Regions from separate parts of the Clostridium sp. CTA-17 genome, predicted to be linked through region 3. Evidence: riboswitches for the same ligand, from Rfam matches in the RefSeq annotation. Region 3 holds a riboswitch; each other region holds the start of a gene.
The links. A riboswitch is a leader RNA that binds a small molecule or an ion and turns the genes downstream of it on or off. The one in region 3 is predicted to bind thiamine pyrophosphate.
Positions count from the first base shown of each region.

Region 1: linked by a shared signal. The riboswitch ahead of thiD (bifunctional hydroxymethylpyrimidine kinase/phosphomethylpyrimidine kinase) and the one ahead of tenA (thiaminase II) in region 3 are both predicted to bind thiamine pyrophosphate.
Region 2: linked by a shared signal. The riboswitch ahead of thiT (energy-coupled thiamine transporter ThiT) and the one ahead of tenA (thiaminase II) in region 3 are both predicted to bind thiamine pyrophosphate.

Region 1 is NZ_BAAABF010000002.1:365,464-373,175, reverse strand. It holds gene thiE (thiamine phosphate synthase) at 99-722, opposite strand; gene thiM (hydroxyethylthiazole kinase) at 715-1,512, opposite strand; gene thiD (bifunctional hydroxymethylpyrimidine kinase/phosphomethylpyrimidine kinase) at 1,524-2,318, opposite strand; TPP riboswitch at 2,392-2,501, opposite strand; gene ACYUCG_RS06050 (patatin-like phospholipase family protein) at 2,625-3,464, shown strand; gene ACYUCG_RS06045 (LacI family DNA-binding transcriptional regulator) at 3,560-4,573, opposite strand; gene mglB (galactose/glucose ABC transporter substrate-binding protein MglB) at 4,791-5,855, shown strand; gene mglA (galactose/methyl galactoside ABC transporter ATP-binding protein MglA) at 5,930-7,477, shown strand; gene mglC (galactose/methyl galactoside ABC transporter permease MglC) at 7,449-7,712, shown strand, end outside.
Region 2 is NZ_BAAABF010000002.1:286,110-293,821, forward strand. It holds gene ACYUCG_RS05600 (hypothetical protein) at 1-192, shown strand, start outside; gene ACYUCG_RS05605 (alkaline phosphatase family protein) at 261-1,544, shown strand; gene cax (calcium/proton exchanger) at 1,985-3,031, shown strand; gene ACYUCG_RS05615 (pyridoxal phosphate-dependent aminotransferase) at 3,173-4,249, opposite strand; gene thiT (energy-coupled thiamine transporter ThiT) at 4,358-5,053, opposite strand; TPP riboswitch at 5,145-5,248, opposite strand; gene ACYUCG_RS05625 (sodium-dependent transporter) at 5,343-6,656, opposite strand; gene ACYUCG_RS05630 (histidinol-phosphatase) at 7,005-7,712, opposite strand, start outside.
Region 3 is NZ_BAAABF010000007.1:100,425-108,136, reverse strand. It holds gene ACYUCG_RS11755 (ABC transporter permease) at 1-641, shown strand, start outside; gene ACYUCG_RS11750 (FtsX-like permease family protein) at 762-1,970, shown strand; gene ACYUCG_RS11745 (ABC transporter ATP-binding protein) at 1,970-2,635, shown strand; TPP riboswitch at 3,037-3,139, shown strand; gene tenA (thiaminase II) at 3,356-4,021, shown strand; gene thiT (energy-coupled thiamine transporter ThiT) at 4,021-4,626, shown strand; gene ACYUCG_RS11730 (ABC-F family ATP-binding cassette domain-containing protein) at 4,757-6,685, shown strand; gene ACYUCG_RS11725 (DUF1643 domain-containing protein) at 6,849-7,457, shown strand; gene ACYUCG_RS11720 ((2Fe-2S)-binding protein) at 7,622-7,712, opposite strand, start outside.

The sequences.
Region 1 (7,712 bases), on a different contig from region 3:
ATTATACTATAAAATAAACTCTAAATAAAAAAGAGATTCTATAACTTAAGAACCTCTTTTTGATTATTTCATATTTTAAGTTTAATATTCAAAATTTCTTATTTACTAAGAATATTTAAAAATTCCTTGCTTTTTTCTCTTATATTATCACTATTTAACAAAGCAGATATAACAGCTACCCCATCTAGATTTTCTAAAATATCCTTATTCAAGTTATAAGGAGTTATACCTCCAATTCCATAAAGTGGAATATTAGAAACAAATTTTATCTCTCTTAAAGTTTCTAAGGTCATTAATGTTGCATCATCTTTACTGTTAGTTGAAAATAAAGCTCCAACTCCTAAGTTATCTGCTCCATCTTTCATAGCTTTTAAAGCTTCCTCTTTATTATGAACAGTAACACCTATAATTGCATCCTTTGGCATTATTTCTCTTGCTATAGAAACCTCCATATCATCTTGCCCTATATGAATTCCATGAGCTTTTACTGCTAAGGCTACATCTATTCTATCATTTACTAAAAATAATGCTCCAAACTCATCACAAAGCTTTTTTAAAGCCCCAGCTTCTTTACACATTTCTTTAGTTTCTTTATTCTTTGCCCTATATTGAACAATGGATACCCCTCCAATTAAAGCTTCCTTTGTTTTTTCTAAAAGCTCATTAAAAGGAATCCTATAGTCTGTTACTAAATATAATTTTTTCGCATCTTTATTACTCATAAATAACCTTCTCCCTTTCCTTTATTATTTCATCATTAATAATTGAAAGTTCATCTAAAAGATTATGCTTAAATGTCATTAACCCTTCTTTTTCTCTTAATCTTTCCTCAGCTAATTCTCCACATATTCCCCATGCAGTTACTGCTTTAACCACTTCTTTAAATCTTAAATCTTTATGGTCATAAAAACTTAAAGCTAGTGTTAATAAAGCTCCTAACATACATCCAGTACCTGTAATTTTACTCATTTTATAAGTTCCATTTTTAACACTTGCACTTTCTTCTCCATTAGTTATAAAATCAACCACTCCAGAAACAACTACTATAAGATTTCTTTCTCTTGCATATTCCTTTATCTTATTTTTTGTATTTTCACTTAAAGAATCATTAAAGGAATCTATTCCAATTGAATTTGAAGTTTCACCTATAAGGTTTTTTATTTCAGCTAAATTCCCCTTTATAAGTGAAGGCTCTCCCTCTAGTATTAATTTTTTAGCAAAATCTCTTCTAAGTTTGGATGCTTGTACACCTACTGGATCTAAAACAGAGGGAATTCCTTTTTCCTTTGCTATTTTCATAGAAATCATTGATGACTCCATTTGGTAAGGTTCTAGAGTTCCTATATTGACTAATAATCCATTAGCCATTCCAGTTATCTCTTTTAATTCATCATGATGTGTAGCCATGAGAGGTAAGCCGCCATAATTAATAGTTACTTGTGCTAGATCATTAACTGTAACATAATTAGTTATCATATGTATTAAAGGGTTTTCTCTTTTCAAAACTTCCATTTTTATTCCTCCTAGTAAAATTTATAGAAATGATGTGTTGGTCCAACACCCTTTCCAAGTTCAAACCCATTTTTTATAGCACCTGTAATATATTCTTTTCCACATCTCACAGAATCAACTATATTCATTCCCTTTGATAAATTAGCTGTAATAGCTGATGATAAGGTACATCCTGTTCCATGGGTATGCTTTGTATCTATTCTCTCTTCATCAAAAAGAGTAAAGTTTTCACCATCATATAAAATATCTGTAGCCTCTCCTTCTAAATGTCCACCCTTAATTAAAACATTTTTTGCTCCTAATTTTTTAAGATCACAGGCTGCCTTTTTCATATCTTCTATTGTAAGTATTTCTCTACCTAACAATTCCTCTGCTTCTGGTAAATTTGGAGTCATTAAAGTAGCTATTGGTATTAATTTCTCTATCAAAGTATTTTTTGCATCATCTGATAAAAGCTTAAATCCACTTTTTGAAATCATAACAGGATCTAATACTATTTGAGGTAATTTTTCTACTCTTCCTAAAGCATTACTTATAGCTTCTATTGATTCAATTTTAGATACCATACCTATTTTTATGGCACCTACTTCTATATCATTAAAAATAACCTCTATCTGTTTTTCTATGATTTCAGGAGTAACATCCATTATTCCAAAAACTCCTTGAGTATTCTGAGCTGTTATGGCAGTTATTATACTCATTCCGTAAACTCCATTAGCGGAAAAAGCTTTTATATCAGCCTGTATTCCTGCTCCCCCTGAACTATCTGACCCTGCAATTGTTAATGCATTAAATAATTTACTCATATTTTTCACTCCTTCTAAAAAAGAAAAAGCATATACAGCCCTAAGGCTATATATGCTTTAAAATCAATTTAAATATATGTATCTTGGGCTTCCCTACGCTGGTATTAACCAGATCAGGTTAAAGGGTCAAGAAATTTCATTTCTAATCTCAGCCAGACACTACTGGCCCCCCTAGCTATTTTTTATGCTATTTTCTAATCCAAATGATACCATAGCTCCTTTTCTTTTTCAACATATCTTTTTTTGAATTTTTTTAATTTAAGGATTATAATCTTAAATATATCGTGAACCTTAGGAGGATATTTTATGGTTAGTTTAGTTTTAGAAGGAGGAACTTTTCGTCCTATTTTTAGTGCAGGAGTTATGGATGCTCTTCTTGACAATAATATAATATTTCCTTATTGTATTGGAGTTTCAGCAGGAATAACTAATGGTTTTTCATATTTTTCTAATCAAAAAGGAAGAAATATTGAAATATTAAAAAAATATAGAAATGATAAAAGATATTTAAGCCTTTCTAACTTCTTTAGATGTAGAAGCATCTTTGGTTTAGATTTTGTATTTGATGAATTAGCAAATAAACTCTTCCCTTATGATTTTGATGCACTTTCAAATTATAAGGGAAGAGTTTTAGTAGGTGTTACAAATGCTAACACAGGAAAAACAGAATACTTAGATGGAAAAATTAAAGATGAAAAATATATGGCTTTGAGAGCTACTTGTGCTATCCCTATACTTTTCCCAGCAATAAAAATAAATGGAAGTGAATATTATGATGGTGGACTTTTAGATCCTATTCCAATAAAAAAAGCTATAGCAGATGGGAATGAAAAACATTTAATAATTCTTACTAGACCTAAAAGTTATAGAAAAACTTTAGGAAAAAGTAATAAGTTAGCATCTAAAATAGTTGGACGTAAATATCCTAATTTAAAAAATTCATTTTTATCAAGACATATAAAATATAATGAAACAATAAAATTTTGTGAAGAATTAGAAAGAGATGGGAAGGCAATTATAATAAGGCCAAATGAAGATGAAGCTATTGAAAGCTTTGAAAAAGATGTAACCAAATTAGAAGATGCTTATAATTCAGGATATAACGCCTGTATAAAAAACTTAGAAAAAATTAAAGCTTTATTTTAATCTTAGTTACATTTTAAACATAATCAAAAAAGACTACATGGGAAAACTCTAAATTTCCATGTAGTCTCTTTAGTTAAACAAAAGTAAATTTATCTTTAAAGTTTTTTACAACTTTCTCTTTCTATAAGTTTTACAGGTAAAACTATTTTCTTAGATATTTCTCTTCCTGTCCTCATTCTCTCTAAAAGTGTATCAACTGCAATACTCCCCATATGATCAGTAAAAACTTTTATTGTTGTTAAGGAAGGTGTTAAAAATTTAGCAGTACATATATCGTCAAACCCTAATATACTTATATCCTCTGGTATCCTTAATCCTTCTTCAAATATTGCTTTATAAGCTCCTATGGCCATAGGATCGCTAGCTATAAAAAATGCTGTAGGAAGATCCTTCTCTTTTAATATCCTCTTCATAAGTTCATAACCATGCTCTGGTAAAAATCTTCCCTTTAGAACCCACTCTTCTTTATAGTTTCCCATTTTCTCCATATATTCTTTAAAAGTTTTTTCTCTATAATTTACTTTTCTCGTAGATTCATTTCCATTATGTGGAATTGATTCACCACCTAAATATCCAATATCTTTATGTCCTAAGGATGTTAAATAATCTAAGCAAAGATTTACTCCATATTTGAAATCTACTACTACTGAATCGTGTTTCCACTCCTCTGGAGAAGAATCTACAAAAATTATGTTTTTAGATAACTTTTCCATTAAGCTTATCTCTTCTTCTTCAAATATTCCAATAGCTAATATTCCATCTAAATCTGTATATTCTTTTGTACCTTCATTAATTATTTTTTGAAAATCTATTGGTTTAAATTTAATTTTCTCTTCACTACACTTTTTCTCAACAGCCATTCTTATTGAAAGAAAATATGGATCGTTTAATTCTTGTATTTCTGTATACCAATAAACTATACCTATGGTGTAATTTTTTATTTTATTTTTTCTTTCTTTTACTGGTATATAATTTAACTCTTCAGCTATTTCCATTACTTTTTTTCTTGTTTCTTCAGACACATTAAGTGTTTCATCTAAGTTTAAAACTCTAGATACAGTAGCTATTGAAACTCCAGCACCTTTTGCAATATCTTTAATAGTAGCCACATAATCACTCCTTACTTTTCTTATTTTATATTATATATTTTTTTACTAAAATTTTCTAACCTTTTCTTTATACAATCTATAAAATTTAACTAAATAAATGTAAAATAATACTTATTTTATTATTTTTTAACAAAAATCTCTTGTTTAATTTCCAATTTATGTTATAATTGTTTTAAAATTACAATAAAGTTTTAAGGTAAAATAGGGAGGACTTATTATGAAAAAGAAAGGTTTAGCACTAATTTTAATTTCAGCTTTAACTATGGGTACTTTAGTTGGTTGTGGTGGAGGTTCAGGCTCTACTGGATCATCTGGTGATACACCAAAAGAAAACGATTCACCTAAGATAGGAGCTACAATTTATAGTTTTGAAGATAACTTCATGTCATACCAACGTAGAAATATAGAAAAACTTTGTGATGGAAAAGCCGAGTTATTAATGAATGACTCTCAAAATAATCAATCTAAACAAATAGAACAAGTGGATACTATGATAGCTAAGGGTGTTGATATTCTTGCAATAAACTTAGTTGATCCTAAATCTGCTCCTACTGTAGTAGATAAAGCTAAAGCAGATAACTTACCAGTAGTATTCTTCAATAAGGAACCAGACGAATCTGTTATGCAAAGCTATGATAAGGTTTGGTATGTTGGTACAACTTCTGAAGAATCAGGAATAATCCAAGGGGAAGTAATGGCAGAAGGTTGGAAAGCTAATCCTGCTTGGGACAAAAATGGTGATGGAAAAATCCAATACGTAATGCTTAAAGGAGAACCTGGTCACCCTGATGCAGAAGCTCGTACAAAATACTCTATTGAAACACTAAATAAGGCAGGTATAGAAACTGAAGAATTAGCAATGGATACAGCTATGTGGGATTCAACTAAGGCTACTGAAAAAATGGATGCTTGGATTGCTAAAAATGGTGACAATATAGAAATGGTAATTTGCAACAATGATGGAATGGCTTTAGGTGCTATTTCTTCTCTTGAAAAAGCAGGCTATTTAGATGGAACTCCTGAAAAATTTGTTCCAATATATGGTGTTGACGCCATCCCAGAAGCCTTAGATAAAATTAAAGCTGGTAAAATGGCTGGTACAGTATTAAACGATGCCAAAAACCAAGCTCAAGCTCTAGTGGATTCTTGTATGAATTTAGTAAATGGAAAAGATATAACTGATGGAACTAGTTGGAAACTTGATGATAAAAAATCAATTCGTGTTCCATATGTAGGAATAACTAAAGACAATATCAACGTTGCTGAAGATTCATATAAATAATTTATAAAAAATAAGGGGGCTATATCAAAATAAATTTTGATATACGCCCTTAATAAAACAGGAGGTAAAAAAAGATGAAAGACTCTTCAAACCTGTTAGAAATGAGAAATATCTCTAAAGAATTCCCAGGAGTTAAAGCCTTAGACAATGTAACCTTAAAAGTAAAAAAAGGTTCTGTACATGCCTTGATGGGAGAAAATGGTGCTGGTAAATCAACATTAATGAAATGTCTATTTGGTATATATCACCCTAATTCAGGAGAAATTTTTATTTCTGGCCAAAAGGTACAATTTAAGAATTCAAAACATGCCCTAGATAATGGAGTATCTATGGTTCACCAAGAGTTAAATCAAGTTAGAGAAAGAAATGTTATGGATAATCTTTGGCTTGGTAGATATCCTAAAAAAGGGCTTTTTATAGATGAAAAGAAAATGTATGATGAAACAGAAAAAATCTTTAAAGATTTAGATATAAATGTTAATCCTAAGGATAAAGTTTCTACCCTATCTGTTTCTCAAATGCAAATGGTTGAAATAGCAAAGGCTGTTTCATATAACTCTAAAATAATAGTAATGGACGAGCCTACTTCCTCTTTAACAGAAAAAGAAGTAAGTCATCTATTTAAAATAATAAACAAGCTTAGAAAGCAAGGAATAAGTATAATTTACATTTCTCACAAAATGGAAGAAATCTTAGAGATTTCTGATGAAGTTACCATAATGAGAGATGGTAAATGGATTGCTACTGAAAAAGCTTCAGATCTGACTATGGATTTAATAATAAAACTTATGGTTGGACGTGAACTTACTGATAGATTCCCTAAAAAGGATCATACTCCTAAAGAAACTATTTTAGAAGTAAATAATCTTAGTGATGCAAAAAATGAATTAAAGAATGTTTCCTTTAAACTTAGAAAAGGGGAAATTTTAGGAATTGCAGGCCTTGTTGGTGCTAAAAGAACTGAAACCTTAGAAACCTTATTTGGCCTTAGAGAAAAGGGGTCTGGAGACATAATTTTACATGGCAAAAAAGTTGATAACAGTAAGCCTTTTAAGGCTATGCAAAACGGTTTTGCTCTTGTTACTGAAGAAAGACGCCAAACTGGAATCTTTGGAAAATTACCTATAGATTTTAATTCTATAATAGCTAATATAGATAGTTATAAAACCTCAACAGGTCTTTTAGCAAATGGAAGAATATCTAAGGATACTCAATGGGTTATAGATTCAATGAAAGTAAAAACCCCAAGTCAAAAAACTCTAATCGGTAGCCTCTCTGGTGGTAATCAACAAAAGATAGTAATTGGAAAATGGCTTCTTAGAAAACCTGAAATACTACTTCTAGATGAACCTACTAGAGGTATAGATGTTGGTGCTAAATTCGAAATATACCAACTTATAAATGAACTTGCTAAAGAAGATAAAGGAATAATTATGGTTTCTTCTGAAATGCCTGAACTTTTAGGTGTATGTGACAGAATACTAGTCATGAGTAATGGTAGGGTTTCTGGCATAGTTAATGCTAACGAAACTACCCAAGAGGAAATTATGCATCTATCTGCAAAATATCTATCAGTAACAGGAGGAGTTAACAATGCAAACCAAATCAAAGAAAAAGTTTAATTTAAATAGCCAATGGTTAATGAATAATGCTATTTATATAGTTTTAGTGGCCTTATTAATAGGAATTTGTATTATTTCACCAGATTTTTTATCATTAAAAAACTTTATTAATATATTAAGCCAATCCTCTTCTCGTATAATAATAGCCCTTGGGGTTGGAGGAATACTTTTAACTGAAGGTACTGACCTTTCTGCTGGTAGAACAGTTGGACTTGCTGCCGTAGTATCAGCTTCT
Region 2 (7,712 bases), on a different contig from region 3:
TTATTGCCTACTTTTTTATTAAGCTTATTAATGTTTTTAAGTAAGAAAATGAAAGTATCATGGAGGGTAAGTACTTTTTTAGAAAAGGTGAGAAATGGAAGGATTGATGAGGGCAAAAAGATTTTAAGCAAATTACAAGGTGATATAGATATGTCTCTTTATAAAGAACTTAAAGAGTTATTAAAAATATAAAAATTATCATTGACATAGAGGATAAAAGAATTAAAATAATTTAATAGGAACAGGAGATGATAATTAGAATGAATAATAAATACATGGTGGTAATTTCTTTAGATGCAGTATCTTCAAAAGATATTGAAATAATGAAGGAATTACCTAATATATCTAAGCTAATGAAAGAAGGAGCTCTTATAAAGAATGTAGAAACAATATATCCTTCTTTGACATATCCAGCTCATGTATCCATTATTACTGGAAAATATCCAGCTAATCATGGAATAACAAATAATATAGTATTAAATTTTAAGGATGAAAATCCAAATTGGAACTGGTACGGAAATAAAATAAAGGGAGAAACTCTTTTGGGACTAGCTAAGAAAAATGGTCTTAAAACAGCTTCAGTGGTTTGGCCAGTTACGGGAAAAATGAAAATAGATTATAATATGCCAGAAATATTTGAGACAAAACCTTGGCATAATCAAATAATCATGTCTGCTTTAGCTGGAAGTAAAGTTTATCAATTTAGTATGAATAAAAAGTTTGGGTCTCTTAGAAAAGGTACAAAGGAGCCTTATTTAGATAACTTTGTTACAGCATGTGCTAAGGAGACAATAAAAAAATACAAGCCTAATTTAACTATGGTTCATCTAATAGATGTAGATTCTCATAGACATGATTATGGATATGAAAGTTTAGAAGCCTTAGAAGCTTTAAAAAGACACGATATTAGAGTAGGAGAGATAATACAGTGTTTAAAAGAGGCAGGGATATATGAAAACACAACATTGATTTTACTAGGAGATCATAGTGCAATAGATACTCATAAGGTAATAAGGCTTAATAGTATCTTTAGGGAAGAAGGATTAATAGAATTAAAGGATGGAAAGCTTAAAAGCTTTAAAGCAATAGCTAGGGAATGTGGAGGCTCATGTTATATTTATTTAGATAATAAAAATAAAGAAGATGAGAAGAAATGTTTAGAGAGCTTGGAAAAGCTTAAGGAAGAAGGCGCTTTAGAATACATATTAAATAAGGAAGAGGCCATAAAAGCTGGAGCTAATGATCAATGTGATTTTATGGTAGAAGCTACTAGAGGATATTATTTTTCAAATGAATATGAAGGAAAAGTTATTGAGGAAACTAAAGATATAAGAAAAAAACATACTTATAAAGCAGTTCATGGATATTCCCCTAGAAAAAATGATTATGGAACATTCTTTTTAGCTTTTGGAAGAGGAATAAAATCAGGTGTTGTTTTAGAGGAAGGTAAGCTTATAAATCATGGACCAACCTTAGGAAGAATATTAGGTTTTAATTTTCAAAATGCAGATGGAATAGTTGAAGAGAGAATATTAAAATTGTAATAATTTTCTAGAATTTTGAATAAAATAATTAATTGAATAAAATTGTTGAAATTGTCGCAAAATTATGATATTTTAAAATAGTAGAAAAAATATTGCCAAAAATTATTTCATAATGTAGATATGTAATTAATTAAAAGAACGCTTAAAATAGCGTTTTTTTTGCTTTTAAGAATAACTTTAGAAAAAAGCTCTATAATAAAAGTTGATTTTGATCATACTAAATATATAATTCAAGTTTTATAAAAAGATAACTATTATCTTTTTATAAATATAGCTAAGATATATTTAGTTTTTTATATATTGATAAAATAAAAATTAGTTTAAAATATAGATTAATGTTAATATTTTAAATAGGTAAATTAAGAATAATTTGTTAAAATAGTTAACAAAAGTGATATAATTATCTTTAGTAAAATTATTTTATATATGGAGGACTAAAGATGAAAATACTAAAATGGCTTTTAATATTTATTCCTATAAGTATTATAGGTGAATTTATGCATTTTTCTCCAACTCTTATGTTTGTATTATCTGCTTTGGCAATAGTTCCTTTAGCAGGTCTTATGGGAGAGGCAACAGAGGAAATATCATTTTATACTGGGCCAAAATTAGGTGGTTTTTTAAATGCTACCTTTGGGAATGCTACAGAACTTATAATTTCATTTTTTGCATTAAAAGATGGTTTGTTTGATGTGGTTAAAGCTTCTATTGCAGGTTCTGTAATAGGAAACATATTATTAGTACTAGGTGCTAGTATGCTAGCAGGAGGATTAAAATATAAAACACAAAGTTTCAATAAAAAAGTAATGGAAACTAGTTCAAGTATGTTATTATTTGCTGTTATTGGATTAACAATTCCTGCTATATTTATGCATACAATAAAACCAGAATTTTTAAACACAAAATATGAAAGTTTAAGTGTAATAGTTGCTGTAGTAATGTTTGCTATATACATATTAAGTTTAATATTCTCATTTTTCACTCATAAGGATATATATGCAGTGGAACAAGATGAGGAAGATGGAGAAGCTAAATGGTCATTGAAAAAGGCCATAACAGTGCTTGTTGTAGCTACAGTAATAATTGCCATAGAAAGTGAGTTCTTAGTTGGGGCAGTAGAACCAATGACAGAGACTCTTGGGTTAAGTAAGCTTTTTGTAGGTATAATATTAATTCCTATAATAGGTAATGCTGCAGAGCACAGCACAGCAATAATAATGGCAATGAAAAATAAAATGGATGTTTCAGTAGAAATAGCTATAGGATCAAGTTTGCAAGTTATTTTATTTGTGGCTCCAGTATTAATATTTTTAAGTCTTATATTTAAGCCTATGAGCATAATATTTAATGCCTTTGAATTAGTAGCTTTAATAGTTTCTGTACTTATAGCTAATAGAATTGTTAATGATGGAGAATCAAATTGGCTTGAAGGAGTACAACTTTTAGCTGTTTACATAATAATAGCAGCTATGTTTATGATCGTTTAAATTAAAAGATTAATTAAATAAAACAGGTAAATTTTAAAAAGTACTAATAATATTAAATAAGATATAATTTCAAAAATTAAGAGGTTGCATATATAATTAATAATAAAAATTATGTATATGCAACCTCTTATTTATATTAAATTATAAAAATAAATTTTTAAGATTTTCTATAAGAAGTTTATTATCTTCAGGTTTTAAGACACAAACCCTAAAGAAATATTCATTTAAACCTTCAAAAGAAGAGCAGTTTCTTATTATTAATCCTTTTTCTAAAAGTTTATTATAAAGTTCAGTAGCAGTGAACTTTTTAGATGTAATTTTACAAAGTATAAAGTTACTGTAACTTTCATATACCTTTAAGTCCTTTATTGAACTTAATTCTCTAAATAGATAATCTCTTTCTTCTTTTAATTTAGAGGTATTTGATAGAATATACTCTTTATCCTTAAACATAATTTCTCCCATTGTTGTAGCAAAGATATTTATGTTCCACAAATCAAGTTTTTCAACCATTGACTTTTTAATTTCTTTATTAGAAATAAGTCCATAACCTAATCTTATACCTGGAGTTGAGAAAAATTTAGAAGTTCCTCTAATTACAAATAGATTATCAAATATATCAACCAGTGGAGTAGAGGAGTAAATTTCAGGCTCTGTAAACTCAACATAAGTTTCATCAACCATGAATATTGATGAAGTATTTTTTAATAATAGAGAAATTTCATCCTTTGAAAAAGCAAATCCAGTAGGATTATTAGGATTACAAATTATAACTAAATCAAACTTTGAAGATTTTATGCTATCTATTAATTTATTAACATCTATTTTAAAATTATCTTCTTCCTTTGAAAAAAACTTAGTTATTTCACAATTTATCTTTTCAAGTTCACTTTCATATTCTGAATAAGATGGAGAAAGTAATAAAGCTTTTTTAGGGTTAATAACACTTATAAAAGAGGATATTAGTTCCGTAGCTCCACTACCAACTATAATATTTTCTTTTTTGCAATGACAATATTGAGAGATTGACTCCTTTAAATCTGTATATTTAGGATCTGGGTATATAGAAACCATATCAATATTATTTAAAAGTGCATCTTTAGCTTTTTTAGATGCTCCAAATGGATTTATATTTGAACTAAAATCTTTAATATCTGTTTTATTTAGACCTAATTCATTTGATAAATCAAATAAATTAGCACCATGATTAATATTCATAAGTACCTCCTAAGTTTATGTAACTTTTTATCTCTTAACTATAGTATAATTCTTTAATTAAAAAATAAAAAGGTCTAGATTTTAATGAAATCTAGACCTTACTTTATTTTAAGATGCGTATTTGCTTGTTACGCTTTTAGAATTTATGGCTTTAATAAGTCTATTAACAGGTAAAATACCTAAAAGAACTACACATATTAAACCATCAGCTCCTATTAAAGAACCATTTACTAAAAATGAATATAGAATTGGAGACATTCCTTCAGGAGCAAAGGCTCCAAAGAAAACAACTCCTGAAATAAAGTGAGCTAAAAATTTTAAAAATATTGCTACTATAGCTCCTGAAATTCTATGGTTTTTAAAGAATCCTGCTACTCCTAATGCCATATATGGTATAGGATAATCAAATAATACTTGAACAGGATGAAGTATGTATGGATCTATAAATAAAGAAATTATACCGAATAAAAATCCAGTAAGCATTCCAACTAATGGACCATAAGCATAAGCAATAAGTATTATAGGAATCATACTACCTAAAGTTATTCCTCCACCTTGAGGAAATTTATATATCTTTAGCATGTTTAATACAGCAGTAAGTGCTAAAGCAATTCCTATTGTTGTAAGCATTTTTGCATCAAATTTGATGTCTTTAGCCTTTATAAGTAAAACTAATATTATTAGGACTCCTATTAAAGTAAGAATTGTTAGTGGATTAGTTACAATCTCCTTAAAATTTCCTCCTAAATTAATTGATGAAAAACTTTGAATAAAATCATTTATTATTTGTGAAAATGACATCATAGTTTTTACCCCCTCCTTAAACTTTAAGTGTGCTTAGAGAGTCTAAAGAATGTAAATAAAAAAACCGAATCTAAATATAGATCCGGTTTAAATACAGCCCTAAACGCTTCCCTACGCTGGAATTAACCAGATCAGGTGTTGAGGGTTAATGATAAATAATCATCTCTCAGCCTAAAGGCACCCCTAGCACATGAAATAATTCTAAGTTTATTTTATATGCAAATTGCAATTAGGTCAAGTGATATTAATTATTAAATAAAAATTTTTATTTAAATTTTGATATTTAAATTTAACCTATACCACCATATATTATTCCAAGAATTATTACTAGTATAGTAACTAAGATAAAAATGTATTTCCCTAAAGGAATAAACCATTTTCCAAGTTTTTTATGAGCTCCCTTATTTACTTCTATTAATACATTTTCGCCACCAATAATATAGTAGAATACAACAGCTACCAGTAAAGCACAAAGTGGAGAAATTATTATTGTAATAAGATTTGAGAAGTTATCAAAGATTCCCATATTTAATGATAAAGGTATTCCACATAAAAAACAAAGGACTGATATTGCAATTGAAGTTTTTATTCTATTTGACTTAAAGTGAGCCATGAATGCTTCAACAGGACCCTCTAACATATTTACAGAGGATGAAATAGCAGCAAATATTACACTAAGAAAAAATAATGTACTTAGTAAGGCACCAAAATTCATACCTTGAAATATTTTTGGTAAAGTTATAAATAATAAAGATGGCCCTGATGAAGGATTTAATCCGTAAGCAAAAACTGCTGGCATAATCATAAGAGATGCTAAAAGAGCAGCCAAAGTATCAAATATGGCAGTTTGTATTGCAGATGATGGAATATCAAATTTATCATTTATATAACTACCATAAACAACCATGCCGCATCCATTTAGGGAAACTGTGAAAAAGGCTTGACCAAGAGCCATTACCCAAGTATCTATTTTAAATAAGTTTTCCCATCTTGGAACCAATAGATATTTGACTCCTTCAAAAGAACCAGGTAAAGTTAGAGATCTTATGATTAAAATTATAAAAATTAAAAGAAGGAGTGGCATTATTATTTTATTTAATTTTTCTATACCACGGCCTATTCCTAAACAAACTATTATTAAAGTTAATATTATTGCTAGGGCAAACCAAAAGATTGTATTAGGTGTACCAGCAAAATTACTAAAGTAAGTAGTAGTATCAATAGTATTAATAGATCCAGTTAAACTTAAGAAAAAATATTTAAGAATCCAACCTATTACTATAGAGTAGAATATAAAAACTCCTGTTAATCCTATAGGAGGGAGCATACCAAAGAATTTTCCTCCCTTTAATGATTTGCTTTTAAAAGATTCAACTATACCAGTATATGAACCTGCTTTAAACTTTCTACCAAAGGAAAATTCAGTTATAAGACCTGTAGTTCCAAGTATAAAAACAAATAAAAAGTATGGTATTAAGAATGCAGCACCTCCATATTGACCAAGTCTGTAGGAAAATAACCATATGTTACCAAGTCCTAAAGCAGCGCCAACACAGGATATTACAAATCCAAACTTTCCAGTAAAATTTTCTCGTTCTTTCATTTAAAATACCTCCTAGATTTTTATATAAATATAAAAAAATAGGTCATATAGTTAAACTATACGACCTAGGGTATTAAAACTCTTTATTAAGGCCATATAGTATTACCTATGTGACCTATCTTTATAACGAAAATTAAGCCATCATAGATACAATCCAAAATTCCTTTGGAGTTTGTATCTATGACTGCATATATTCAATCATAAATACAAACTATCTATAATAGCAATAATAAGAATTATTAAGTTTTGCTTTTATTAAGTTTGTACTATTTATCATAAAAAATTCTCCTAAAAACAAATTTATATTGATTATATACCTAAAAATATTAAAATGCAAGGATTTAATTTTTAAATATTATCAATAATATTTAAATTAAGATTGTTAGCAAGGGTATAGGAATAATCCATAGTATTATCCCAAAGATCATAAGGAGTGTGACAATCAGAGTTAATTATGGTTTTAACCTTTGCTAAAGAAACCTTATTCCAAAACTTTTCATAGGGATAAGGGAATCTTTCTCCATCAGAATATTTTTTCTTTCCTCTTCTAATACCGTTTGCATTAAATTCTAATATGAAATCATATTTTTTTGCTGTATCAATAATTAAATTACAGGCTTTATCACAATTTTCATCCCAAGGAAAATCATTTATAAAGATTAAATCAGGGTGAGCTACAAAGTCAAAGTATCCACTTTTTATGCCAAGACAAATACTTTCAGCGTATTCTATATAGTCTTTAGTACTTTCTAAGGAATATGTATTTTTTAATTCACCATTTTTAGTTAAAAATAAATGCTGACCTAGAGCTAAGTAATCAAATTTCAACTCATTTTTAAGATAATTATAATAAAAATCATCTGAAGGTAAATATTCTATTTCTAAACCAATTTTAATATGAATAAAATCTTTAAATTTTATTTTAAGCTTTTCTAAAGTAGACTTATATTCCTCAAGTTCATTAAAGTTCATTCTAAGACCAAATCTATTATCTGGATAAGGTCCATGATCACTAAATCCTAAAATATCTAAATTATTTTGTATAGCTGCATCAAT
Region 3 (7,712 bases):
TAAATATTGATGATGAAGAATATGAGGTTATTGGAATTATCGGAAATAACTTTGAAGATAAAATAGTAATGCCTATTAATTCATTGCCTCAAAAGGTTATTTCTGATGAAGATTATTCGCCAAAAGAAATTTACATAGATAACTTTGAGATGTATCCTACTGATATAGTACAGAAATTAAAAAGTAAATTTGAACTTGATAATATAAATGTTAGTTATGGAGATAATAGTTCTTTAAAAAATAACGTTAGGTTAGATTTAAAATCTAATCCAATTTTATTTTCATCACTTTTAATTTATCTTATTTCAATAATTAATATGATCAATTTATCCTTTTACTGGGTTAATGATAAAAGAAAGGAAATAGCCATAAGAAAATCTTTTGGTATAAGTAATAAAAATATAAGTAAGTTAATAATTACAGAGTTTATTGAGCTTACGTTAATTACAACAATAATTGCATTAATAGTACAGTTAATATTAAGTTTATTATTAGAGAACTTAATAAAAATTCCTTTAAGTTTAACTATTAATAATTTTATTGTAGCTATAGCTATTTCTATTTTTAGTGGAGTTATAACTGCAATAATTCCAATAATTAAATCTATTAAAGTACAACCTATAGAAGCGCTTAAATTATAGAAACTTTATAAACTTAAAGTGAGGTGAGTAATACTATTATAAATTTATTAGAAGTAGAGTTATAATTAAATTTTATGATAGTTTAATAATATGGATAAAATGAAGTTAATTTTAAAGTCTATGTTAAAAAAAAAGATTGTTGTAATACTAATGATATTTCAATTAACAGTTTCTTTATTATTATTATTTAATTTAATAATTTCGCTAAATAGTGTTAGTTATTTAGAAAATAAAATAAAAAATAAAATTGATACTGAAAGAAGTTATCATTTAATTGTAAATGTAAAATTGGATAGTGGGGAACAGTGCAAAAGAATAAATGAATTTGAAAAAGAAGTAAGCAATCTAAAGGGAGTAGACGGTATTGGTTCATATGATTATACTAATGTTGCATATGAAGAATTAATAAATGATGATGACTATTTAAAAATAAGGGATGAAATAACATTAGGTACATATTCTCAAAATGCTCTTGAAGCCTCTGATATAATAAATTTAGATTGGTATATGTTTAAATTAATGAACATAGAGGTTTCAGAAGGAAAAAATTTAATTGAAAATGATTTTGAATCAGTTAATGAAATTACACCAATACTTATAGGAAATAAATTTTCTAATGTAATAAATGTTGGAACTATATTAACAGATGAAATTACTAAAAAAAAGTATATAGTAAAAGGAATTATGAAAAAAGGTACAGAGTGGTTTAATGAAGGAACATACACTCAATCTGAATTTGTTAATTTAGATAATGAATTTTTAGTGCCTTATACCGGAACTGATAAAGATAATTTAGATGTATCAGGTGGAAGACTTCAAAGTATATTTTATAAATTAGATTCTAATATAAATAGTTCATCTACCAATAAGCAGATAGAAGATTTATATAAAAAAATAGTTGGAGAAAAAACTATAACTAAGAGTATTCAACAAGAAGTCGACTATTTTAATAAAAATGGAAAATCTGTTAGAGAATTTTTGATGTTTATAATAGGATTTTTATTTATTTCTTCTATTATTGGTATGAGTAGTGTTATGATTTCTTCTATAAAAAGTAGAGTTAGAGAAATTGGAATACAAGTAATGGCTGGAGCTAGTAAGAAATATATTAACAGTTTAATAATAGGAGAAATATTATTAATAAATTTAATAAGTTTAGTAATTGTATTAGCAATAAGTATTTTTATATTTGATAATATTAAATCTATGATAACTGTATTTATAATAAGCACAAATATCATAATTGTTATTACCTTATTAACATCTATACTTCCATTGATATTTTTAAAAAGATTAACACCAAAGGAATTGATTGGAGGAATTGAGTAATGGAAATTATAAGGCTTATAAATATTTCTAAAAAGTATGGCAAAGAAAATAGAACAACAGCTTTAGAGAATATAAATTTAACTATTAATAAAGGTGAATTTATAGCTATAATGGGACCATCAGGTTCAGGAAAATCTACATTGCTTAATATAATTGGAACTATGGACAAACCTAGTGATGGAAGTTACTATTTAAATGGAGTTGATATTTCTAATTTAAAAGATGAGGAATTAAGCAATATACGAAATAAGCACCTTAGTTTTGTTTTTCAGCATTTTGCTTTAATGAAGAATTATAGTGTTTATGATAATGTAGAATTACCACTAATATTTAGAAGAATGAAAAAGCGTGAAAAGCAAATTTTAATTGAAAGTACTTTAAAAGAATTAAATATTATAAATCATATAAATAAGAAAGTAACAGAGTTATCTGGAGGACAACAACAAAGGGTGGCTATAGCAAGGGCATTAGTTAGTGGTGCAGAAATAATACTAGCTGATGAGCCAACTGGTGCATTAGATCAAAAAACAGGAATTGAATTAATGGAACTATTAGTAAAACTAAATAGTGAAGGAAAAACCATAATATTGGTAACCCATGATGAAAATATTGCTTCATTTTGTAGCAAAAAAATTATAATTAAAGATGGTAAGATAATTGAATAAAAAACTTTTAAATGTTTTTATTTTATTAACTTGCATAGAAATTAACGATGAAATCATACTTCTAACGCTATATCCTTTCTGACCACGAGAGTTATATTTTTTTGAAGATTAAATATAATATCATTTAAATCTAATTGAGATAAAATCAGCTCTAATTTTATTTCGGTTTGAAATTTGATGATTTTATCAAATATAACTAAACAATTTTGTTGTATAATTATATTGAAAGTTTTTCCTTTATTTATTTAGATTTGTTTTCACTTATACTATACAACATTTCGTGTAAACTTTATTATCCTTTTGATTATAGAAGTGGACATGAGCAAATTAAAAATATGAATTTTACTCAAGTAAAAAATAACCTAGAATTTATTAGGGAAAATATATATAATTAATATAGACTTTATAGCTAGGGGTGCCTTTGGCTGAGAGATAACATTTCGTTATTAACCCTTAAAACCTGATCTGGGTAATACCAGCGTAGGAAAGCCTGTAGAAAGTTTTATAATAGTATTTTATATGTTTAGATTATTATAACTTTTTATAAATTAAGCTACATCCTACATGGATGTAGCTTTTATTTTTTATTAGAAATGTTATAACCAACTATGATTATAAACTAAAAAGTGTATGAAGTTTTTAGTTAGATTTTATAAAACTTTGAGGTAATTCTTATTTGGGCTATTAGGTTTAATCATAAGATTAAAGGAGATATAGAATATGAGATTTACAGAAAAATTATTAAAAGAAGCAATGCCTATATGGGAAAAGTATTTAGATCACCCATTTATAAAGGAAATTGGAGAAGGAACTCTAGATAAGAATAAATTTAGAGAGTATTTAGTTCAGGATTACCTTTATTTAAAAGAATATGCTAAAGTTTTTTGTGCTGGAGTAGTTAAAGCTAAAACTATGGAAGAAATGAAATTCTTTTATAATTCAACAAAGGGAACTATGGAGGATGAAACAGCGGTACATATAGAATATTTAAAAGGATTTGGTATATCAGAATTAGAAGCAGAGAAAAGAGAATATAAGAGTACTACTATAAGTTATACAAGCTATATGCAAGCAATAGCGTTAACCGGAGATTTAGATGAGATTGCTATTGCAACTTTACCATGTACATGGAGTTATAGCTATATAGGAAAATATATTTCAAAAAAATACTCTAACAAATTACAGGGGAATTTCTTTAAACCTTGGATTGATGAGTATGCTTCTGATGGATTTGATAAGTTTACAGATGAGTGGTTAGCTTACGTAGATAAAAAATGTTCAAACTTATCTGAAGAAAAACAAAAAAGATTAATAGATATATTTAAAAGAGCTAGTTTGTACGAACTTGATTTTTGGAATATGGCGTATGATGAAGGTGAAAAATAATGAGTGTTTATTTAGTAGCTTTAATTGGAATTTTAATATTAGGTTTATACATATTAGATTTAAGAAAACATAAAATTACAACAAGAGAAATTATCATGATTGGACTAAGTGTAGCTATTTCTTATGTGCTTTATATGATACCTTTAGTTAGATATCCTCAAGGTGGTGGAATAACTTTCTTTTCTATGCTTCCAATAATGCTTTTATCATTAGTATATGGAAGAACTGTTGGAGTTACAGGAGGATTGATATTTGGGCTTTTGAAAATATTAAACGGAGCTTTTATAGTACACCCAGTACAATTTTTACTTGATTACATACTGTCAAATATGGCTTTAGGACTAGCGGGATCATTTGAAATAGATAAGAAATATAAAATATTCTTTGGCTCACTTATGGCTGGTAGTATAAGTACTTTTGTAAGCATAATATCAGGAGTGATTTTCTTTGGTCAATATGCTCCTCCAGGAATGAATTTATGGATTTATTCAATAATTTATAATACAAGTAGTGCAGGAGTTGAAAGTTTATTAACAGCTATAGTGATAACAATAATGCCAATAAAAATGTTAGCTAAAAGAATGAAGCCTATAAATAATATATAGAAAATTTTAATAAGGAGTTGCATCATAATTAAATTAGATTATTTGATGCAGCTCTTATTTTAGTTTTGGAAGAAACTTGAGTTTATATTATAATGAAAATAAGATTTGTTTTGAAAAGGATGGATAATCGATGAATTTAATAACTCTTGAAAATATAAGTAAGAGCTATTCAGAAAAAATTTTAGCTAATAATGTATCTTTAGGAATAAATGAAGGAGAGAAGATTGGTCTTATAGGAGTTAACGGAACTGGAAAATCTTCTTTCTTAAAAATAGTTGCTGGAGTTGAAGAACCAGACGAAGGAACAGTAACAAAGGGAAATAGAGTAAGAATAGAGTATCTTGCTCAAACACCAGATTATGATGATAATGCTACTGTTTTAGAGCAAGTTTTTAAGGGTAACTCAGAGGAAATGAGAATATTAAGAGAATACGAAGAGTTACTTGAAAAAATAGATAAGGGTGAAGTTAAAGATAGTGATTCTGAAAGATTAATAAAGCTTCAAGGAAAAATAGATGCTTTAAATCTTTGGGATATGGAAAGTGAAGCAAAGAATGTTTTAACTAAGCTTGGAATAACTAATTTTGAAGAAAAAGTAGGAAATCTTTCTGGAGGACAAAAGAAGAGAATAATGCTTGCAGCTGCCTTAATAACTCCTTGTGAATTATTAATATTAGATGAGCCTACTAACCATTTAGATAATGAAACTATAAGTTGGTTAGAAGAATACTTAAATAGTAGAAAAGGCGCTCTTTTAATGATTACTCATGATAGATACTTCCTAGATAGAGTAACAAATAGAATATTAGAATTAGATAGAGGTAGATTATTTAGCTATGATGGAAATTATTCTGTTTTCTTAGAAAAGAAGATGGAGAGAATAGCCATAGAAAAAGCCAGTGAGGAAAAAAGACAAAATCTTATGAGAAAAGAACTAGCTTGGGTAAGAAGAGGTGCAAAGGCTAGAACTACTAAGCAAAAAGCTAGACTTCAAAGATTTGATGAATTAGTAAATCAAGAAGGATTTATTGAAAATGAAAATATAGAAATCTCTGTTATGGGAACGAGATTAGGAAAGAAAATAATAGAGATAGAACACCTAAATAAAAGCTTTGGTGATAAAAAGATTGTTGATGATTTTAACTATATAGTACTAAGAAGTGATAGAATAGGTATTGTAGGACCTAATGGAATTGGTAAATCAACACTTATGGGAATGATTGAAGGAAAAGTAGCACCAGATAGTGGAGAAATAATAAAAGGTGAAACTGTAAAAATAGCTTGCTTCTCACAGGAAGATACACATATGCATCCAGAGATGAGAGCTATAGATTACATAAAAGAAGCAGGAGAGTATTTACAAACTGCCACAGGTGAAAGAATAACTGCATCACAAATGTGTGAGAAGTTTTTATTTGATGGAACACTTCAGTGGACAATGATAGGTATGTTATCTGGAGGAGAAAGAAGAAGACTTCACCTTTTAAGAGTTCTAATGGAAGCCCCCAATGTGCTTTTACTAGATGAGCCTACAAATGATTTAGATATTGAAACTTTAAATAGATTAGAAGATTATTTAGACGATTTTGGTGGAGTTGTCATAACTGTATCCCATGATAGATATTTCCTAGATAGAATTTGTAATAAGATATTTTCTTATGAGGGAAATGGAAAAATAGATATTTATACTGGGAACTATGGGGATTATCTTCTAAGCAAAGAAGAAGAGGCTGTTAATAATAAAGAAAAAGAAGTGGCTGTGGATAAAAATAAAAAAGAGCCATCTGTGGATAAAAATAAAAACAAGGGCAAAGTATTGAAGTTCTCATTTAAAGAGCAAAGAGAATTTGAAACTATAGATGAAGAAATAATGACTCTTGAAGAAAAAATAGAAGAATTAGATTCTTTAATGGCAAAACATGCATCAGAGTATGGTAGACTTCAAGAACTGATGGAAGAAAAGGCAAAAGTTGAAGAAGAATTAGCATTTAAATATGAGAGATGGGAATATCTTAATGAGTTAGCAGCACAAATAGAAGAAAACAAAAAGAATAAATAAAATTTATTATCCTAGATAAGATATTACTTAAGTGAATAAATTAAATTTATATAAATTTGTAGAATTTCTAAAGATTCGATTATATACTAAACTAAAGTTAGAATATACTTAATACTAATATATTGAGTCTAAGGAACGAGAGTTGGTAAAAAGGGGAGCGCTTATGCAAAAGTATTGTAAAAATCAAAATAATATAAATATTTTATTAGATCATGAAAGTGGAAGAGGCTTTAAGGTTACTTTTACTATTAATGAAGAAGGAGAAAGTAATATATTAGTTATTACTAGAGCTCCAAAATCACATAATGCTGAAGATTTAAAAAAAGAGTTAAATAAGGCTATAAAATATTTAATGAATAATGAGGATGAACTTGGAATAATAAAAGAAATAAGTTTTGTATTCCTATTTCCTGTTATTGAATATAGCAAGGATGTGCTAGAAGAAGTTTATAATACCAAAGGCGAGCTATTCCTATGTGGAAATGATGGATTTATTGAGAATGGAGAATACTTAAAAAATGACTTAATAATATTTGAAAGTCTAATAAATAGTTCTCACATAATATTTGCTTGGGGAGAGCCAACGTCTAAAGATATTAGAAAGGTATATGAAAGTAGATTACATTACCTTTTAAAAGGATTTAAAGTTGTTAAAAATAACTGCTTTGATTTAAAGAAGTTTTATTATGTAGGAACACTTACAAATCAAGGATATCCTAGAAACTATAGTAGTTGGTCTAAAAATTTACAATTAAATGAATTTGAAATTTAAATAAAAAGGGCATGTATCAAAATAATCTTAAATTTGATACATGCTTTTTGTTTTATAAGCTTTAATACAAAATAAATATTATGTAAAAGTAAAAAAGAGTACCCGAGGGTACTCTTTTAGGGAGATACAAAATTAAAACAGTAAATAAGTTTTGCTTAAAAGAATTATTGGTTGTCTTCAATTAATTCTTCAATTTTGTCTCTACATCTGCAACCTTTGCAAGAACCTTTAGTTGCACCAGTTTTTTCAGCTACT